DNA from 4 places in the Serratia sp. EC4 genome. Region 1 is predicted to be linked to each of the others. Evidence: predicted binding sites of a transcription regulator. Region 1 holds the regulator's gene; each other region holds the start of a gene.
What was found. Region 1 encodes PurR, which represses purine synthesis genes. Its sites were predicted from a motif close to CANGCAAACGTTTGCNTG; they were not measured.
Positions count from the first base shown of each region.

Region 2: cybB (cytochrome b561) is a predicted target of PurR. The motif match lies at 3,256-3,273, and genes of this name have one in related genera.
Region 3: guaB (IMP dehydrogenase) is a predicted target of PurR. The motif match lies at 2,143-2,160, and genes of this name have one in related genera.
Region 4: purT (formate-dependent phosphoribosylglycinamide formyltransferase) is a predicted target of PurR. The motif match lies at 3,479-3,496, and genes of this name have one in related genera.

Region 1 is NZ_JBNIDE010000003.1:29,338-34,667, reverse strand. It holds gene cfa (cyclopropane fatty acyl phospholipid synthase) at 1-192, opposite strand, end outside; gene punC (purine nucleoside transporter PunC) at 537-1,748, opposite strand; gene punR (DNA-binding transcriptional activator PunR) at 1,872-2,828, shown strand; gene purR (HTH-type transcriptional repressor PurR) at 2,816-3,841, opposite strand; gene cydH (cytochrome bd-I oxidase subunit CydH) at 4,166-4,255, shown strand; gene sodB (superoxide dismutase [Fe]) at 4,322-4,900, opposite strand; gene ACP39K_RS10210 (C40 family peptidase) at 5,100-5,330, opposite strand, start outside.
Region 2 is NZ_JBNIDE010000002.1:44,330-49,659, forward strand. It holds gene ACP39K_RS06815 (hypothetical protein) at 1-129, opposite strand, end outside; gene ACP39K_RS06820 (hypothetical protein) at 146-1,321, opposite strand; gene ACP39K_RS06825 (hypothetical protein) at 1,318-2,604, opposite strand; gene cybB (cytochrome b561) at 2,658-3,182, opposite strand; gene ACP39K_RS06835 (ABC transporter substrate-binding protein) at 3,452-5,053, opposite strand; gene ACP39K_RS06840 (flavin reductase family protein) at 5,228-5,330, shown strand, end outside.
Region 3 is NZ_JBNIDE010000009.1:120,875-126,204, forward strand. It holds gene guaA (glutamine-hydrolyzing GMP synthase) at 1-514, opposite strand, end outside; gene guaB (IMP dehydrogenase) at 618-2,081, opposite strand; gene xseA (exodeoxyribonuclease VII large subunit) at 2,252-3,628, shown strand; gene ACP39K_RS20640 (glycoside hydrolase family 31 protein) at 3,632-5,330, opposite strand, start outside.
Region 4 is NZ_JBNIDE010000001.1:618,600-623,929, reverse strand. It holds gene pabB (aminodeoxychorismate synthase component 1) at 1-376, opposite strand, end outside; gene ACP39K_RS02895 (glycosyltransferase) at 899-1,900, shown strand; gene ACP39K_RS02890 (YoaH family protein) at 1,971-2,210, shown strand; gene purT (formate-dependent phosphoribosylglycinamide formyltransferase) at 2,245-3,423, opposite strand; gene cspE (transcription antiterminator/RNA stability regulator CspE) at 3,670-3,879, shown strand; gene dbpA (ATP-dependent RNA helicase DbpA) at 4,027-5,330, shown strand, end outside.

The DNA.
Region 1 (5,330 bases):
GTCCATATAGCTTTCGCCCAGGCCCAGTGACCCTTGCTGCAAAACGCGTTTAAAGAATTCGGGATTTTTAACCTGAATATCGAAAGGGCGCGATCCGTTGATTTCGATACCGGCCAGACCGAGCATTTCGTGCGCGATACGGTACCACTGGTTATCCTGGATGCTCAGATCTTCTATACACGATGAACTCATAGCTTCTCCATCACCTTCTTCTGACTGATGACCCGTTAGGAAACAGCTTAGACAATTTCTGCGGGTGCATACGTATACCAACGGGAAATAAGCCCGCGGCGTCTGATATCCGACTATGAACAGAGGAAATTTAAAGAAACGGCCCGACGCAAACGGCGCAGGATAAACGCCTCTTTAAAAAAAGAGTGTGACGCAAGGCGCGTACACAATAGCTGATTGAGATATAGAGATTATAAGGTGTTACTTTACAGGGTTGTTTTTGAGTATAGGCGTGCCGAGGCGTTGACTCAACTGTAAATCGCACTCGGCACGCATATTCTTTAAGTGATTATTAATCTTGGTAATTATGACGCTGAGTTAGCATGTTCCCGCTGTGCCTTTTGCTGCGCATCGGCCGCTTTTCCCCGCTGCAGGAAATAACCCAGCGCGGCCAGGACTACCGTAGATACCATCACCGTCACCGTTGCCAACAGCGGCTGGGCAATAAACGCCGACACCAGCATGCTCGCCACAAAACACAGCCCCAATTGCAGCGTATTTTGCAGCGCGGCGGCTTTACCGCTGCTTTCCGGGAATGGCATCAGCGCATTCGCCACCATGATCGGGTAGCCGGCGCCGTTGACCAGCGCCATGACGCAGAACGGGATCAGCAGCGTGGTGAGCGTCGGATTGGTCAGGGTCGCCACCAGATACAGGGCCACCATGCTGACAGCATAAGCTACCAGCAGCCACGGCAGCAGGGTTTTGCCATTGATGCGCTTGAGCGCGGCGCGGCAGCCATAGCCCCCCAACAGGAAAGCCAGCGTCTGCGGCACATAGCTCAGACCGATGTCGCTCGGGCCGTAGCCCATATCACCGAGGATGAACGGCGAGCCGGTCAGCCAGGCAAAGAAGCCGGCCGAGCAGGCGGCGTACATAGCGACGTTGCCGCTGAACACCGGGGATTTCAATAATTGCCAAAAACTGACGCCGCTTTTTGGCGCATCGGCGGCGGGTTGCGTTTTGGCGCGATCTTTGAGCAGCAACGTCGGCAGCAGCAGCAGGGCGGTGATGGCCAACAGCACGGCGAAGATCGCGCGCCAACTGGCGTGGTTCAGCAGCCAGGCGCCAAGCAGCGGCGCCAACGCCGGCGACAGCGCCACCAGCGGCATGATGGTGGCGAATACGCGGTTGGCCTGGCCTTCGCGATAGCGGTCGACCACCAGCGCTTGCCAGATGGCGGCGGCGGAACAGACGCCGACGGCCTGAATAAAGCGCAGTATCCAGAGCTGCACGGCATTTTCCACCCACAGCATGCCCAGGCAGCCGAGCGCGAACAGCGACAGGCCAATCAATAATACCGGTTTGCGGCCCAGTCGGTCGGAGAGCGGCCCCCACAGCAACTGCGCGAAGGCGAAGCCGGCCAGAAAGATGCTCAGGCTGGCGCTGACCGCGCCGGCGGAAATTTGCAGTTCCTCCCGCATGGCGCCGAAGGCGGGCAGGTACATATCGGTCGCCAGATAACCCAGCATGCTCAGGCCGGCGAGGTAGAACATAAAACCAAAGGAGTTTCGCATGGTATTTCTCGTTAATATTTTAGTGTCGCAGGTTTTTAGCGCCGGCCAGTGTATCCGGCTGGATCTCTGCTTGTGAAACGGTAATATTTGCAAAGTGCTGTTAAAAAAATTGAAGGCAAAGCGATGTGGTCTGAATATTCTCTTGAAGTTGTTGACGCGGTGGCGCGCACCGGCAGTTTCAGCGCGGCGGCGCAGGAGCTGCACCGGGTACCGTCGGCGGTGAGCTATACCGTGCGGCAACTGGAACAATGGCTGGCGGTGCCGCTGTTTGAGCGGCGTCACCGTGATGTGGAGTTGACGCCGGCCGGCGCGCTGTTTATCAAGGATGCGCGAGTTGTTATCAAAAAAATGCTCGACACCCGCCGCCACTGTCAACAGGTGGCCAACGGGTGGCGCGGCCAGCTGAATATCGCAGTCGACATCATCGTCAAACCGCAGCGCAGCCGCCAGCTGGTGCTGGATTTCTACCGCCATTTCCCCGACGTTGAACTGATGCTGCAACCCGAGGTGTTCAACGGCGTGTGGGATGCGTTGGTGGACGGCAGGGTGGACATGGCGATCGGCGCCACGCGCGCGGTGCCGGTCGGCGGCGGCTTCGCTTTCCGCGACATGGGGGATATGAACTGGCTGTGCGTAGTCAGCCCACAGCATCCGTTGGCGCAGCTGGCAGGGCCATTGAATGACGATCGGTTGAGGCCATACCCTGCGCTTTGTCTGGAAGACACCTCGCGCAATCTGCCCAAGCGCGTCACCTGGACGCTGGATAACCAGCGGCGGCTGGTGGTGCCGGACTGGACCTCGGCGCTCGACTGTTTGTGCGCCGGATTGTGCGTCGGCATGATGCCGGCGCATCTGGCGCTGCCGCGGGTGCAGCGCGGTGAGCTGAAGGCGTTGCAGTTGCAGCAGCCGTTTCCCGCCAGCCCCTGCTGCCTGACCTGGCAACAGGATAAACCGTCACCGGCGATGAGCTGGCTGCTGGCGTACTTGGGCGATGGCGAGACGCTGAATCAGGAGTGGCTGAGTGAGGCGGCACCGGAAGCCGCGCAGGCCTCCGGCAGGGAAGATGATCAGCGGCGGTAGTCGATGAACGGACCATCGGCGACCGAACGGCGTTCGACCAGCTTCGGATGCACTTCGATCACCTGCGATTCTTCGCGTTTGCTGATGATGCGATCCAGCAGCATGGTGAAGGCCATTTCTCCCAGGCGTTCTTTCGGCTGGTGAATGGTGGTCAGCGCAGGGGTGAAGTAGCGGGCGTTGCGCACGTTGTCATAGCCGATCACGGAAATATCCTGCGGCACTCGCAGCCCCAGCTCGTCAGCGGCGCAGATGGCGCCCATCGCCATGATGTCGCCGCCGCAAAATACCGCGGTCGGCCGCTGTTTTTGCGACAGGATTTGGTGCATCGCCTTGTAGCCGGACTCCGGCTCGAAGTCACCCTGGACGATCCACTCTTCGCGAATGTCGATATGCGCTTCCTGCAGCGCCTTCATAAAGCCCTGATGACGGCCGCCGCCGGTGTTGCGCGACAGCTGGCCCGGGATGGCGCCGATATCGCGGTGGCCGCGCTCGATCAGGTAACGGCCGGCCAGATAGCCGCCTTCGAACGCGTTATCGATGATGGTGTCGGTGAAGTCGCCGCGCGCGGCGCCCCAGTCCATCACCACCATCGGGATATTACGGTAGTCCTCCAGCATGCCCAGCAGTTGATCCGGGTATTCGGAACACATGACCAGCAGGCCGTCGACGCGCTTTTGCGCCAGCATCGCCAGGTAGGCGCGCTGCTTGTCCAGATTGTTGTGCGAGTTGCACAGGATCAGGGTGTAACCTTTGCTGTAGCAGCTGTTTTCCACCGCCTCGATCACTTCGGCAAAATAGGGCGCTTCGCTCGAGGTGGCCAGCAGGCCGATCGACTTGGTGTGATTGACTTTCAGGCTGCGCGCCACGGCGCTCGGCGAGTAGTGCAGCTCTTTGATGGCGGCCCACACGGCCGCTTTGGTCTCTTCGGCGACGAAACGAGTCTTATTGATGACGTGCGAAACGGTGGTGGTGGAAACGCCCGCGCGTTTGGCCACATCTTTAATCGTTGCCATGTAAGGAATGACTCCTGAACTCACATGTTTACAGCATGTAAGTGTGATGTTAATCGTTTGCCTACGTAGATCCTTCTCCAGAGAAGCGAAAACTGAGTTTTTAGTGTGTTGAAGTCTTCAGCGCTTAATCAGGAGGGGCATGGATGCCGGTACGCAGTTGTGAACTGCGAATTTTGTCGCATATTGAACAAAAGTGGAAGAGGTAATCGAGATTATAAACCGGGAAATGATAACAAGATTTTATCGGCGAACTGTGGGAAAATGATTTGACGTACTAATTGTGCGCCTTTTATCCTTAGGAAAGCCCATTTTAAAGGAGTTGTCATGGATACCGATCTGAAGATGTCTCTGTTCACTACCGTCGGCGCGTTGGCGATGATCATCGCTTTCAGCTTTGTCGCCGCGTTGAACTGATCTCCCGCCGGTTTTAAAAAAGGCGCAGCCTCTGGCTGCGCCTCGTTACTTAGGCAAGGCCTGCGTTTACGCCAGGTTTTCCGCCGCAAATGTCCAGTTGACCAACGCCCAGAAGTTTTCCAGGTATTTTGGACGCGCATTGCGGTAATCGATGTAATACGCGTGTTCCCACACGTCAACGGTCAGCAGCGGTTTATCTTCACCGGTCAGCGGAGTTGCCGCGTTGGAGGTGTTGACGATCGCCAGCGCGCCGTCCGGTTTTTTCACCAGCCAGGTCCAGCCGGCGCCGAAGTTTTTCACGGCGGCATCGGTGAACTGTTCTTTGAACGCAGCGAAAGAGCCGAAGGATTTGACGATCGCGGCCGCCAGTTCGCCCTGCGGTTCACCGCCGCCCTGTGGCGACAGGCAGTGCCAGTAGAAGGTGTGGTTCCACACCTGCGCAGCGTTGTTGAACACGCCGCCGTTGGAGGTCTTGATGATCTCTTCGAGCGATTTGCCCTCGAACTCGCTGCCTTTCACCAGGTTGTTCAGGTTAACTACGTAGGTATTGTGGTGTTTGCCGTAGTGGTATTCCAGGGTCTCGGCGGAGATGTGCGGCTCGAGCGCGTTTTTCTCATACGGTAATGCAGGTAATTCAAACGACATTGCTTCCTCCTTTACAGCGCCACTTTTTTCCCGCCGAGGCGGGAGCCAGATGGGCCGTTTTTTATTGTGGTCATTCAATCTTAACAATTTTCATCATAAAAAACAGGAGGAAAAGCGAGAAATGCGCGAGGGAGAGTGCGATGGGCGATAGCTTGAGCAGGCGGTTGCGACCGGGGCCGCAACCGCGCAGAACAGGGAATTAACGGATGGTTTTCGGCGTCACTACGCGGCGTGCGCCGATGTAGTGGTTCTGCCAATAGTCGTTGTCGAGCTGGCTGATGCGGATCTCTTCGCCGGTGCGCGGCGACTGGATGAATTTGCCGTTGCCGAGATAGACGCCGACATGATCCGCCACGCCGCGGTTGTTGATGCGGAAGAACACCAAATCGCCGCTTTCCAGTTCGCTTTTCTTGATCGGCGCCGCGTCGCG
Region 2 (5,330 bases), on a different contig from region 1:
CGGGCGCGGGCGGCCGCAGCGGGCGGCGGCGTATCGCCAGCCCCACCAGGCGAGCAGGATGCCGGCGAGCAGCAGGGCCAATAACAGCGCCAGCAGGCCGGCGACGCCGGCGCCATAACCTAACAGCATGGCAAGTTCCTTATGTTCACGGCGTGGTGGAGCGATAGCGAACGAAGTAAGGCAGCGCCGGGGTCTCCCCGTCATCGTCATAGTGGCTTTCCGGTTCGATCACGGTTTGGCGCGTGTCGTCGCGCCCGTTGTACCGGTACTCCAACGGCTGTCGGTAGCGCACTTCGGATGAGCGCAGATCGAAAATCAGCGAAAGACGCGCATCGCCGTTATCCGTTTGGGCGACCAGCTTATCGTTGCCCGCCCAGAGCTGATACAGCGATTTATCGCCGGTCTCCAGCAGCACCTTCAACTGCCCGTCGGATTGATAACGCAGAAGCTGATACAGTCCCCTGTCCAGCGTTTGTGCGATCAGGTAGATGCCGCCGTCCGGGGCCTGCGCGCTTTCCTTGACGCGCACCAGCAGCCAATGCAGTTCAGTCACCTCGCCGGTTTTACCGTTAACGGCGATGTGTAACGCGCCGGAGCCGAGCACCGGGTTCATCCAGAAATGCACGCGATCGCCATCAACGGCGGTAAAAATCTCGGGCATGGATTTGCGCTTACCGGAGGCGTAAGCCGTCGGTGAGTCCTCTTCGCCGCGCTCAAAGCCCAGCAGTTGTCGTGCGTCCAGCAGCGCCGGCAGCTCCAGCGTCTGCCGCCAATGGGCGCCGAAGTCCGGGCTGTAGAATACGCCTTCGGTGCTGATGAGATACAGCGCGCATTTTCCCGGTTGCGCCACCAGTTTGCCGCCGACAAAGGAAGGCCGGTTGTCATCGCCTTCCGGCCAGGGGATCAGCGCCCCGATGGTGCCCCGTTGCACGTCAACCAGCCTGCGGCCCTCAGAGAGAAAAAGCACGCACTCCTGTTCGCCGCACACCGCATCGTGGATCAAGTCGTCGAGTTCCCCCAGCATCTGTAACCCTTTTGGGCCGGCAAACAGCACCTGGCTGAGGTAGTTGGCCGCCCAGCCGTAAAAGCTATTGTACGCGCGGTCTTCACTTCTTTTGCTGGTGAGCAGCAGAGCGCCGTCCTGCGCCGGGTAGCTGTGGATGAGATCGTAACGGGCTATCGTCGGCAACGCCTGGTCGCCCTGAGTCCATTGCCACTGCGCATAGCGTTGCTCAGGGGCGAGCAAATAGACGCCCAGCGCGCTGGCCAAAAACAGCGTCAGGATAATAAGGGGTCTTTTATAAAGCGCTAACGTCATCATTTCAGCTCCGTCACCTGAGCCTGCCGCCATAACCTGCGGCGCAGATTTCGCAGGTATTTAAACGTTTTAAACGTGCGGTGCTGGTCAAAAGAGTACAGGCGGCAGATCTGGGCGAACCCCTCGATCAACAGCGCCAGGCCGCTGACCATCAGCATCAGCAGCAGAATAATCGGCGGCAATTCGCTGCCGAGACGCTTCAGGGTCCAGGCATCCAGGTGAAAGCCGGCCGGGGTATCGGCGTTATCCACCACCATCATGCCGAGCACAAAACACGCCACGATTGCCCCAAAAATGAAGACAACGCGCGCGCACAGGTTAAGACCGGCTTCGGTGAAGTAGCGATTGCCGCCGATGAGATAGGTTTGGCGATCGCGATGATTGATGATCCCACGCACTTTAGGCAACTCGGGAATGACGTCGTTCTCGCAATACAGCACCTGCAGCGGATCGCCTTTGGCGATGAAAAGCGGATGTTGCCGACGAAATACCGGATGCAGTTTGGTATTGGAAACGTTGAGCGCGCGGGTCGTCAACGCAAAGTGCGTCTCCTTCTGGCGCCATGCATACGTATCCAAATACTGCACCTGCCGCGGGATCTCATATTGGCAGAGTTCGTAGTTCAGGGCGTTGACCGTCTCGATGCCAGAGGTCTCGACGCCGTCCGGGAGGGGGGGCGCGGTCTGCAGCGGTGCGGTTGCCGGCACAGCGTCTGCGCGGACAGCCCGGTATTTGATGCCGGGGATTTTCAGGCTGAGCGAGCCGGGCGGCGTGACGTCTTGCCCCAGCAGCACGCGATCCAGCGCCCGGAGCAGGCGCCTGCGGCCGCGGTGCCCGATCAGCAGAAGCTCCGAACCGACGAACAGCACTATGCCGATGCCGATAAGGCCGGCGATGATGGCGATAAAGAACAGGACGACGGTCAGCCAGGAATCTTCCCCGTCCATGATGAAAAAGGCCGCCGGGAAACCGCCGGCCAGCACCGCGCCCAGCAGCAGCAGGGCGAAGTATTTCAGTTTGTATTTCAGCGTTCTGTCCGGCTCCAGCCGGCCTTTTGTCCCGTGCAGCAGCCAGTGCAGCCAGTAGCTGCCGTCTTGCAGGCGGTGGGCGCCGATCTTCACCCGATCGCCGGCGGCGAGCCTGGCCAGCAGATTTTCGCTGTCGCTGAAGTCGTCACGGTAAAAAAAGAATGTCTGGCCGGAGGCGATGATCCTCACCAGGTTGTCGGGCGCCGTCTGCTGGCAGGCGCATTGTTCGACGGTCACATTAAAAAATTGGGTTTGCATATCATTCCCTGTCAGCGGGCGTGGCCCGAAAATTCTTCCCTGGCGCCGGCTGATCAGCGCTTTTTCATCAGCGGCAGCATGCGCACCAGCGCATTGTCCTTGACGATATAGTGGTGGAACAGCGCGGCGGTGGCATGCAGGCCGATCAGCCAGTAGCCGAATGACGCCAGCGTTTTGTGCCAGCCGATAATCGTCCGCGCCTGCGGCCGATCGGCCACGTCGGCGAACGGCATCGGCAGGCCGAACAGAAACCACTCCTTGCCGCCCAGATAGCGCGAATACACCCCCAGCACCGGCAGCGTCAGCAGCAGCAGGTAAATCAGGGTGTGCGTCAGGTGCGCCAGGCCGGTTTGCCACTTCGGCGGTTTGGGCGCGATGGCGGGTGAGGGGCGGCGCCAGCGCAGGAACAGGCGGGCGATCATCAGCGCAAACACCGTTACGCCGCAGCTGAAGTGGGTGACAACCAGCACGTACCAGGGGGCGCTGCCCGGTTCGGCAAGGCCCCGCAGTTCGATGGTGACGCAGGTGATGACCAGCAGGATCGCCACCAGCCAGTGCAGGCGAATTTGCCACGGCATGTAGGTGTTCTGCACCGGGTTACCTTTTGATGTTAAAGGGTCAGTGCGCCGATGGTAACGAAATGTTACATCGGAGGAAAGCGCGTGCGCGCAATTTAGGCAAAACGCCAGGTTCAACTCACTTATTAAGCTATTGGTTTAGGGGGATATGCGCCTGGCGATAGGTGAGCTTCGCAAGTTATGAAGCTAATAAACGATAGGTTCAGAGGCTGGCAGCTTATTAAGCGATGAAGCGGATTACGCCGCAGCCCTCGCTGCGGCGCCTGCGATCAGTTCAATTTGGCCTTGGCGAAATCGCTGCCGTTCACGTCCACCACGTAGCCGCTCAGGTTGCTGCGGGTGGCGTAGAACACTTTGCCGGTGGCCAGCGGCAGCCACGGCGCCTGTTTGGCGAAGATCACCTGCGCCTGTTGATACAGCTTGGCGCGCGCCTGTGGCTGGTTCTCCTGGATCGCCTGCTGGATCAGCCGGTCGTAATCCTTATCGCACCAGCGCGCCACATTGGCGCCGCTCTGCACGCCGGCGCAGCCGAGCAGGGTGGCGAAGTTGTCCGGATCGCCATTGTCCGATACCCAGCCGTACAGCGCGCTCTGTTGCTCGCCTTTGCGCAGCCCGGCCAGATACTGGCCCCACTCCCAGGTGACGATCTTGGCTTTCACGCCCACCTTCGCCCAGTCGCTCTGGATCATCTCGGCGATGCGTTTCGAGTTCGGGTTGTAAGGGCGCTGTACCGGCATCGACCAAATGTCGGTTTCAAAGCCCTGTTCCAGCCCTGCCTGCTTCAGCAGCTCGCGCGCCTTCTGCGGATCGTAGGCGTACTCCGGCAGTTTGTCGTTGTAGCCCAGCATGCCCGGCGGCAGCAGCGAATTGGCCGGCGTGCCGCTGTCTTTGAACACCGCGGCGACGATCGCTTTCTTGTCTACCGCGTAGCTCAGCGCCTGGCGCACCAGCAGGTTGTCGAACGGTTTTTTCTGGGTGTTGAACGCCAGATAGCCGACGTTCAGCCCGGTAATGTCGTGCAGCTGCAGGTTGCCGTCGGCCTTGATGGCGGCGAACTGTTCCGGCAGCGGCGCGGGGATGATTTGGCATTCGTTGGTTTTCAGCTTGGCCAGCCGGGTTTGCGGATCCGGCGTAATCGAGAAGATCAGGTGCTTGCTGGCCACTTCGCCCTGCCAGTAGTGCGGGTTGGCGGTGTAGCGGATCAGCGAATCCTGCTTGTACTGCTGCAGCGCAAACGGCCCGGTGCCGATCGGCCAGTTGTCGACGTATTCCGGCGTGCCCTTTTTCAGCATCGCGTCGGCGTATTCGGCGGACAGGATCGAGGCGAAATCCATCGCCCAGTCGGCGACGAAGGCGGCGTTGGGCTGGCTCAGCGTGAAGCGCACGTGATGCTCGTCCACCGCTTCCACCTTGGTGATCAGCTTATCCAGGCCCATGTCGGTGAAGTATTCATAGTTGCCGCCGGAGACCTTGTGATACGGGTTAGCGGGATCCTTCTGCCGCATCACGGTGAACACTACGTCTTCGGCGTTGAAGTCGCGCGTTGGGGTGAAGTATTTGTTGCTGTTGAATTTCACGCCCTGGCGCAGGGTAAAGATGTAGGTCTTGCCGTCCGGGCTGACGCTCCACTCGGTGGCCAGCGACGGGGCGGGGGTTTTATCGCTTTCGCGCAGCGTCACCAAGCGGTTGTACAGCACCTGCGAGGTGGCGATAAAGGTCGGCCCGGAGCTGGAGAGCTGCGGGTTGAACGATTCCGGCGAGGCGACGGTGCAGTACACCAGCGCATCGGAAGCGGCCAGCGCGCCGCCCGCCGACAACAGGCCGCAGCCGGCCAGCACCAATCCGGCGATAGGGTGTTTTAAAAACGTCAAGGCAAGATCCTCAGGTGGAGTGGGCCGTTACCGGCGAATTGATCTAACTATAGATAACGGATGGCGAGATCGGGAACAAGCGTCTCATCGGTGCATTCTGTGCGCCCCGCGTTGCTCGCCTTTACGGCGCAGATCTACACTGCTGGGCAAACAGTCACTCGCAAGGATTTCCCGATGAGCCACTTTCGTCCTGTCACCCTCGAACACGCCAGCCGCCTGCTGAACCACGGCCCGACGGTATTGATCACCAGCCGCAGCCGCGACGGCGCCAAACGCA
Region 3 (5,330 bases), on a different contig from region 1:
CTTCGTTGGCCATAATGGCGAACGGGCAGGTGTCGGTGCTGGCGACGGTCACGAAGTCGGACGGGATAGCGGTCACTTTGTCGCCGTGGCTCATCCACACGTCCAGCAGCGGTTTGCCGGCCGGGCTGATGGCGTCTTCGATGTCGCGCAGCAGCGCGCTCTCGTGGACGATTTCCACCTGCGCGTAGCCGAACTCGCGTTCGTTGGAGCCCTGCACATGGCCGCCCAGCTGCATCGCCATGGTCTGCATGCCGTAGCACACGCCCAGCACCGGCACGCCGGCGTTGAACACGTAGTCAGGGGCGCGCGGGCTGCCGGCTTCGGTGGTGCTTTCCGGGCCGCCGGACAGGATGATGCCGCTTGGGTTGAATTCGCGGATCTGCGCTTCGCTAACGTCCCAGGCCCACAGTTCGCAGTAAACGCCGATTTCGCGCACGCGGCGGGCGACCAGTTGGGTGTATTGCGAACCGAAGTCCAGTATGAGGATGCGATGCTTATGGATATTTTGTGTCATGTGAGGCGAATTCCAGCAACAAGAGAAAAAGAGCGAAAATGTATGTTTTCGGGATGGGGATTGGCGCCCCACCCCGGCCTCTCACTCAGGAGAGGTTAAGGCATCAGCCCATGCGGTAGTTCGGCGACTCTTTGGTGATGGTCACGTCGTGCACGTGGCTTTCCTGAATGCCGGCGCCGCTGATGCGCACGAACTCCGCCTTGGTGCGCAGATCGTCGATGGTGGCGCAGCCGGTCAGGCCCATGCAGGAGCGCAGGCCGCCCATCTGCTGGTGCACGATGGCTTTCAGCATGCCTTTATAGGCCACGCGGCCTTCGATACCTTCCGGCACCAGTTTGTCGGCGGCGTTATCGGTTTGGAAGTAACGGTCGGAAGAGCCTTTGGACATCGCGCCCAGCGAGCCCATGCCGCGGTAAGATTTGAACGAACGGCCCTGATACAGCTCGATTTCGCCCGGAGACTCTTCGGTGCCCGCCAGCATGGAGCCGACCATCACGCAAGAGGCGCCCGCGGCGATCGCTTTGGCGATATCGCCGGAGAAGCGGATGCCGCCGTCGGCGATAACCGGGATGCCGGTGCCTTCCAGCGCTTCCACCGCGTCGGCGATGGCGGTGATCTGCGGCACGCCCACGCCGGTCACGATACGGGTGGTGCAGATGGAGCCAGGGCCGATACCCACTTTCACCGCGCTCACGCCGGCTTCAGCCAGCGCTTTGGCGCCCGCTGCGGTCGCGACGTTGCCGCCGACGATCTGCAGATCCGGGTATTTGGCGCGGGTTTCGCGGATGCGCTGCAACACGCCTTCGGAGTGGCCGTGCGAGGAGTCGATCAGCAGGACGTCAACGCCCGCCGCCACCAGCGCGTCAACGCGCTCTTCGTTGCCGGCGCCGGCGCCGACCGCCGCGCCCACGCGCAGACGGCCGTGCTCGTCTTTACAGGCGTTCGGCTTACGTTCCGCTTTCTGGAAGTCTTTAACGGTGATCATGCCCAGCAGATGGAAGCTGTCGTCCACCACCAGCGCTTTTTCTACGCGCTTTTCGTGCATCTTCTGCAGCACCACGTCGCGCGCTTCACCTTCTTTCACGGTGACCAGGCGATCTTTCGGCGTCATCACCGCGGTGACCGGCTGGGTCAGATCGGTCACGAAGCGCACGTCGCGGCCGGTGATGATGCCGACCAGCTCGTTGTCTTCGGTAACGACCGGGTAACCGGCGAAGCCGTTGCGCGCGGTCAGCTCTTTCACTTCCTGCAGCGTGGTGGCCGGAGTAACGGTCTGCGGGTCGGTGACTACGCCGCTTTCATGTTTCTTCACGCGGCTGACTTCTTCAGCCTGGCGCTCGATGGACATGTTTTTGTGGATGAAGCCCAGGCCGCCTTCCTGCGCCAGCGCGATGGCCAGGCCGGATTCGGTAACGGTATCCATGGCTGCGGACAGCATAGGGATGTTCAGGCGGATGGTTTTGGTCAGTTGAGTGCCGAGCTCTGCGGTGTTAGGCAGAACCGTGGAGTGGGCTGGAACCAGGAGGACGTCGTCAAACGTCAGAGCTTCTTTAGCGATACGTAGCATGGGCAATATCTCACCAGGGTGGGCTGTGAAAAAGATAAAATATTGCCGCGGCATTATACAGAGCGGAATCGGTTGCCTCCAGCACTTTCTTACAAAAAGTCTTGATTACCTTTTTCAGCCATGTAGTATCGACCAATTAAGTGATTGTTTTGAAATTTGATCTGGGTCACATGACGCTACCTGTTTCGCCTTCCATTTTTACCGTAAGCCGCCTCAATCAGACGGTTCGCCAACTGCTGGAAAGGGAAATGGGGCAGATTTGGCTCTCCGCCGAGATCTCCAACCTCTCCCAGCCCGCCTCCGGCCACTGGTATTTCACGCTGAAAGACGATCGCGCCCAGGTGCGCTGCGCGATGTTTCGCAACAGCAACCGCCGCGTCACCTTCCGGCCGCAAAACGGCCAGCAGGTCTTGGTGCGCGCCAGCATCACGCTGTATGAACCGCGCGGCGACTACCAGCTGATCGCCGAGAGCATGCAGCCCGCCGGCGACGGCCTGCTGCAGCAACAGTTCGAGCAGTTGAAACAGCGCCTGAGCGCTGAAGGGTTGTTCGATCAGCAGTTCAAGCAGCCGCTGCCCGCGCCGGCCAAACGCGTCGGGGTGATCACCTCCGCCAGCGGCGCGGCGCTGCACGATATCCTGCAGGTGTTGCAGCGGCGCGATCCGTCGCTGCCGATCGTCATCTACCCCACCTCGGTTCAGGGCGCGGAAGCGCCGATGCAGATCGTGCGCGCCATCGAGGCCGCCAACCGCCGCGACGAATGCGATGTGCTGATCGTCGGCCGCGGCGGCGGTTCGCTGGAAGATCTGTGGAGCTTCAACGACGAACGCGTGGCGCGGGCGATCTTCGCCAGCCACATTCCGATCGTCAGCGCCGTCGGCCATGAAACCGACGTCACCATCGCCGACTTCGTCGCCGACCTGCGCGCGCCGACCCCTTCCGCCGCCGCCGAACTGGTCAGCCGCAATCAGCTTGAGCTGTTGCGCCAGCTGCAGTCGCAGCAGCAGCGGCTGGAGATGGCGATGGATTACTACCTGGCGCAGCGCCAGCAGCAGTTCACCCGCATTCACCACCGTTTACAACAGCAGCATCCGCATCTGCGCCTGGCGCGCCAGCAGACGCTGCTGTTCAAGCTGCAGCGCCGGATGGAAGACGGCATGCAGCAGCAGCTGCGCCAGGCCGCCCGCCGCAGCGAACGCGCCCAGCAGCGGCTGGCGCAGGTGCAGCCGCAGGGCCGCATTCACCGCTACCAGCAGCGCGTGCAGCAGCAGGAATACCGTCTGCAGCAGGCGATGGAGCGGCAGCTCAACGCCTATCGCCAGCGCTTCGGCGTGGCCTGCAGCCAACTGGAAACCGTCAGCCCGTTGGCGACGCTGGCGCGCGGCTACAGCGTGACGCAAACTCCGCGCGGCGAGCTGCTGAAAACCACCAAGCAGGCGCAGGTCGGCGAACTGCTTAAAACCCGCCTGCAGGACGGCTGGGTGGAAAGCGAGGTGAAAACCATCACCGTCGCCAAAAAGCCGCGCAAGAAGCGCGCGGCCGAGTAAGCCTTACTCCAGCGTAAAACGCTCGCCCGGTTCGCCGTTCACCCACAGCGCGCGCGTTTCGCCTTCCGGCAGACTGAGTAGCAGCGTGCGCCAGGCCGGGCGGAAACGCCCTTCCGTCGTGATATCCAGCATGATGCGCTGAGGGTCGCAGCGCATTTCCCAGCGCAGCCACAGCGCATCGCCCTGCCGCCAGCGTTCGCTTTCACCGTCGTCCTCAAACAACAGCCCGCTGCTTGCGCCGCAACCCTTGAGCGGAAACAGCCGCAGCTCGCGCCGATCGTCGGCGGCCACGTCCACATGCGCCAGCCGCTGCGACAGCGGCAGCGCTGCCCCGGCGCGCACCAGCAGCGGCAGACGCTCCAGCGGCGCCGCCAGCGTCACCGTCTGGCCGCCGCCGAACCACTGGCCGCTGTAGAAGCAGTACCAGCCTTCGCCGTTATCCGGCAGATACACCGAACGGCGACGTTGCCCCGGTTTCACCACGCTGGCCACCAGCAGATCGCGGCCGATCAGAAAATCGTCGTTCTCGCCGAAGGTGCGCGCATCCTGTTCGTGATCGAGGAAAGTCGGGCGCAGCATCGGCTCGTCGTCGGCGCAGGCCTGCCACAGCAGAGTGTAGAAATACGGCAGCAGCCGGTAACGCAGGTTGATCGCCTCACGCACCGCCGGGGTGGCGGCCGGGTACATCCAGGGCTCGTTGACCGTAGCATCGTCGTTCCAGGAGTGGATGGTGAAACGCGGGTGCATCACGCCGTTTTGCACCCAGCGCACCAGCAGCTCCGCGTCCGGTTTGTCGCCGGAGAAGCCCCCGACGTCGTGGCCGAGGTTATACAGCCCGGACAGGCTCATGCCCAGCCCCATGCGGATGTTGTAGCGCAGCGTCTGCCAACTGGTGCGGTTGTCGCCGCTCCAGGTCTGCACATAGCGCTGCATGCCGGCGCAGCCGGAGCGCGAGATCAAGTACGGCCGCCGCTGCGGCGCGAAGCGCTGCTGGGCCTCCATCGAGGCGCGCATCATCAGCAATGGCATCACCGGTCGGATATGCTTGATGGCGATCGGCCGTCCAAAGCCGTGGCAGCGCGCTTCGCCATCCCACACTTCGTACTCGTTGTTGTCATTCCAGGTGGAATCGATGCCCATCTCCAGCAGTTGCTGCGTGACACCCTGCTGCCACCAGCGCACCGTCGCCGGATTGGTGAAGTCGAGGTGCGATCCCTCGTCGTCCCAGAAGCTGGAGCGCTCCGGCGCGTCGCTTTGCGAATCGCGGATAAACAGCCCCTGCGCCGCCACCGCCTGATACTGAGGGTGATCCTGCAGCAGGCACGGCTTGATGTTGGCCGCCAGCCTGAGGCCGGCGTCGTGAAACGCCTGGCTGAGCAGCTTGGGCTGCGGTACCTTGTCGTAGTTCCAGTTGAACACGTAGCGCTTGTTGTTGATCGAGGTGTAGCCCGACGACAGCTGGAAAGAGTCGCAGGGAATGGCGTGCTGGCGGCACAGCGCGATGAACTGCTGCAACTGCTGCTGGGCGTCCGGCGCGTCGGTGTAGTGCATGGTCGAGCCGCTGTAGCCCAAGCTCCACTTCGGCCCGAAGTGGGTGCGGCCGGTCAGGCGCACGAACGCCTTGGTGACGTCCAATACCTTCGGCCCGAGGAACAGGTAGTAATCCAGATCGCCCGCTTCGGCCTGATAGCGGCGATAGGCC
Region 4 (5,330 bases), on a different contig from region 1:
CGGCCAACTGCGGCAGGGTTTCCACCCGGCGCCCGAGATCGTAGCCGAACAGCCCCAGAGCTCCGCCCTGAAACGGCAGGTCCGGATTAAACGCCGGCTGCCAGCCTTGCGCCGCCAGTTGCTGCTGCAGCAGGGAGAACGGATCTTCCTGCGACTGAATGGTGACGCTGTCACTTTCAATTGTCGTGCCGGCACCGTGGGTGGTGAGTGTAACGCGCGGTTGTGCGACCAGGATATCGAAACGGTTATGCGAATGGTCGGCGAAGCCCGAATGCAGCAGCATCGCCCAAGGTTGCGATGAAAGCGGGGCGAAAAGCGTCATCAGGGCACGGCGGCTGTAGGGCAAAGATTTTATGTTTGGGGCGGTTATGCTCATGAACGTCAATAAACCTGGCTGTGAGGACGGCGATATCTGGCGGCTAGTGTGCCATAGACGGTCACGTCATGCATGTTTTGCCATGCGCGACATGCAGCACAGTTCACATAAACGGCAGTTCAATAAACCTGAAATAAGGCATTTTTTGCGCCATTGATTATACTTCGATATGTTAAAAATTTAACATCAAATGCACTGGAAGCCTATTTATCGAGGGCGCAATACCCGAGAAATATAAAAAAAGATTCGTTAATTTCATAAATTTATTATTTCTGCTTGTTATTAGAAGCGGGAGAGATGTTGTTATGCCCGATTTTAGCCAACGTCGCCGCCCTTTGGAATTAATGGCTTAATTACTCAGCGCTTTTCTGGCGCTGGTTTGAGAAAGAAAGGCCGGTTCGGTCCCATTAGTCACCGCGGGAATTTGCAGGTTTCACGCCTATCCCAAGCGTACGCTGACCGAATGAGCCTTTTAGAAAAATAAAATTATTATTTTGTTACATTATCATTGAAGAGCTGACTATGTCGTTAATGCTGAGCGTGATCGTCCCGATGCACAATGCGGGGGAGTTATTGGAGCCTTTCCTGGCCTCGCTGCTGGCCCAGCGTGAGCAACGGTTGGAGGTGATCATCGTCAATGATGGTTCCACTGACGGTTCAGGAGAGATCGCACATCGTTACGCGGCGGTTCATCCGCATATTCGTGTGATCGATCAGGCCAATGCCGGTGTTTCTAACGCGCGTAATGCCGGGCTTGCCGTTGCCCAAGGCAAATATGTGGCGTTTCCCGATGCCGACGACTTGCTGGCGCCGGAGATGTATTCCACGCTGCTGGAACAGGCGGAACAACATCAATTAGACGTGATGCAATGTAATGGCGAACGCTATTTTACCAGCCAAGATGAATTGCAGCTGATTTTTCCTGAGGCGCGTTTGCGCACCACCGACGTTATCACCGGCGTGCAGTGGTTTGAACGTGCGCTGAAATCGCGAAAGTTTATTCACGTTGTATGGCTGGCAATATATCGCCTCGACTTTATTCGCCAGCATCGGCTTTATTTCGAGCCGGGATTACATCACCAGGATATTCCCTGGACGACGGAAGTCATGTTTAATGCCAAACGGGTCAAATATTTAAGTACGCCGCTGTACCGTCAACGGGTGCACGACAAGTCGATCAGTAACCGTCGCCGCATCGGTAAGGCGAACGTGGAGTATCAACGCCACTATATGAAAATCGTCGAAATGCTGGAGCGGCTCAATCAGCGCTATGCGGGCACTGTCGCCATTCGTCCGGCTTTCCATTGGCAAATCACCCGCGAAGCGCTGGGCATTTGCCACAGCATTCGTCGTGAGCCGGAACCGGCCGCTCAGAGTCAGATCACCGAAGAATTCTATCAGCGCGGCATCGACAGAGCGATGTTCGCCAATGCGCGCGGCCTGAAGCAGGGGTGGCATGTCATGCTGTGGCGGCATCGCCTGAAGCAGTGGCGCAACGATAACGGCTGTTCGCAACCGGCCTGAGGCACCAGACGTTGGGATCCGCCGCGTTAGCGCGTATACTCCTTCTCCCTTTTGCCGGAGAGAACGACACATGCATGCAGGTATGCCATTACTGAATCACGCGGAGCAGCAGGAAGCGGCGGATCGCATCCATCAACTGATGGAGCAGGGCATGAGCAGCGGTGAGGCCATTGCTCGCGTTGCGCAGGAAATTCGCGAGAAGCATCAGGGCGCTCAGGTTGCGGTACTGTTCGATGATGAAGACGAGCAGCATGAGGCCGCACCGGAGGCGTCGCCGGATGACGATGCTGAAGAAGACGAAGACTATTGACGTTATCGGGGCCGCGCAAGCGGCCCCGTGAGTATCAGCCGTTGACCGCCACGGCGGCGGCGGCTTGTTTCGCTTGCTCCACCGCCAGTTCCGTCGTGCTCGCCGTCGCCAGCGCCACGCCCAGGCGACGCTGCCCGGCGATCTCCGGTTTGCCGAACAGACGCAGCTGGTTGTGCCCGCGCAGCGCATTTTCCAGGCTGCTGAAACGCACATCGCTACTGGTGAGCTGCGGCAGGATCACCGCTGAAGCGGAAGGGCCGAACTGGCGGATGGCGCCAATCGGCAACCCGAGAAACGCGCGAACGTGCAGGGCGAACTCGGACAGGTCCTGTGAGATCAACGTAACCATGCCGGTATCGTGCGGCCGCGGAGATACTTCGCTGAAGATCACGTCGTCGCCGCAGACGAACAGCTCCACGCCGAACAGTCCGAACCCGCCCAGGGCTTTCACCACCTTCTCCGCGATAGCCTGAGCACGGCTCAACGCCGTGGCTGACATGCGCTGCGGTTGCCAGGATTCGCGATAATCTCCGTCTTCCTGACGATGGCCGATCGGCTCGCAGAAATGTACGCCGTCCACGGCGCTGATGGTCAGCAACGTAATTTCAAAATCAAATCTTACCAACCCTTCGACGATCACCCGGCCGCCGCCGGCGCGTCCGCCCTGTTGCGCGTAATCCCAGGCGCTTTGCAGCTGCTCAGGCGTGCGGATCAGGCTTTGTCCTTTGCCGGAAGAACTCATCACCGGTTTGACGATGCACGGGTAGCCGATGTGCTCGACCGCTTGCCGGAAAGTCGCTTCGCTGTCGGCAAAGCGGTAGCTGGAGGTGGGCAGGCCAAGTTCTTCCGCCGCCAGACGGCGGATGCCTTCGCGGTTCATGGTCAGGCGCGTGGCTTCGGCGCAGGGCACCACGCGGTGGCCCTGACGTTCAAGTTCGACCAGCATGGCGGTGGCGATCGCTTCGATTTCGGGAACGATATAGTCCGGCCGCTCTTGTTCGATAACGGCTTTCAGCGCGTCGCCGTCCAGCATATTGATGACGTGACTGCGGTGCGCCACATGCATGGCGGGGGCGTCGGCATAGCGATCGACGGCGATCACTTCCAGGCCGAGGCGCTGGCATTCAATGGCGACTTCTTTACCCAGCTCCCCGGAGCCGAGCAACATGACGCGGGTGGCGGAAGGGCGCAGGGCGGTTCCAATCGTTAACATAGTTTCGTACCTGGATCGGTGAAAGTAAGCGGATTGATGATCGGCGGGCAGTATATACGAAAACGATTGCGTTCACAGCCGCCACGCCAGGTTTGTTGCTAACTTACTGTTTTTATAACAAGCAGAAATATTTGCCCTGCTTGGGCGATTGTGCGTTAATAAGCGACGGCGAAAGAAGGCCTATATATAGCAAGGTTTTCGCGTCTCGTGCCGTCAAGGCAGGTTTATCAAGTAAAGGAAACACAAATGAGCAAGATCACTGGTCACGTTAAATGGTTCAACGAAAGCAAAGGCTTCGGCTTCATCACGCCTGCCGACGGTTCTAAAGACGTTTTCGTTCATTTTTCCGCTATCGTTAGCGATGGTTTCAAGACCCTGGCTGAAGGCCAGCAGGTTGAATTCTCCATCCAGGACAGCCAACGTGGCCCTGCCGCAGCCAACGTCGTTGCGATTTAACGACTGCGTTGCCAAGAAACCCGCCGCCGGCGGGTTTTTTTATGCCCGCAGCCCGTAACGCCGCCCATCTCTGTTATCATTTACCGCTGATTCGGCGCCAACCTGCGGGCGCGCCGCCATTCCATTCGTCATATAAGAGTTATCGCCGTGAGCACAGTTTCTTTTTCTTCCCTGCCGCTGCCAGCCGAACAGTTGGCCAACCTCAACGAACTGGGGTACGCCGAAATGACGCCGGTGCAGGCCGCCGCGTTGCCCGCTATCCTGCAAGGGCGAGACGTGCGCGCCAAGGCGAAAACCGGCAGCGGCAAAACGGCGGCATTTGGCATTGGCTTGCTGAATAACATCGTCGTTACGCAGGTTGCCACACAGGCGCTGGTGCTCTGTCCCACCCGCGAGTTGGCCGATCAGGTGAGCAAAGAGCTGCGTCGCTTGGCGCGTTTCACGCAAAACATCAAAATTCTGACGCTGTGCGGCGGCCAACCGATGGGGCCGCAGCTCGATTCGCTGGTGCATGCGCCGCACATCGTGGTGGGGACGCCGGGCCGTATCCAGGAACACCTGCGCAAGAAAACGCTGCAGCTGGACGAGCTGAAGGTGCTGGTGCTGGATGAGGCCGATCGCATGCTGGACATGGGGTTCGCCGACGACATTGACGATGTGATCAGCTATACGCCGCCGCAACGTCAGACGTTGCTGTTTTCCGCCACGTACCCGGCAGGCATCGAGCGCATCAGCGCGCGCGTTCAACGCCAGCCGCTAAGCGTCGAGGTGGACGATGGCGAAGCGCAGACCTCCATCGAACAACGCTTTTATGAGACTACGCGCGATCAGCGCCCAGCGCTGCTGGTGTCGGCCATTCGCTATCATCAACCTGCGTCCTGCGTGGTGTTCTGCAATACCAAACGCGACTGTCAGACGGTGCTTGAGGCCCTGGAGGCCCGCGGCATCAGCGCGCTGGCGCTGCATGGCGATCTGGAACAGCGCGACCGCGACCAGGTGTTGGTGCGTTTCGCCAACCGCAGTTGCCGGGTATTGGTGGCGACCGACGTCGCCGCACGCGGGCTGGATATTAAAGAGCTGGAGCTGGTGGTCAACTACGAACTGGCGTTCGATCCCGAAGTGCATGTGCACCGTATCGGCCGCACCGGCCGCGCCGGCATGAGCGGGCTGGCGATCAGCCTGTGCACGCCGCAGGAAATGGCGCGTGCGCACGCGATTGAAGACTATCTGCAGATGAGCGTCGACTGGTCGCCGGTGTCCGAGCTGAGCGGGGCGGCCAACGGCTCGCTGGAGGCGGAAATGGTGACGCTGTGCATCGACGGCGGCCGCAAGGCGAAGATTCGTCCCGGCGATATCCTTGGCGCGCTGACCGGCGACGCCGGGCTGACGGCGGCGGAAGTGGGCAAGATAGACATGTTCCCGGTGCATGCCTACGTCGCGATCCGCAAAGC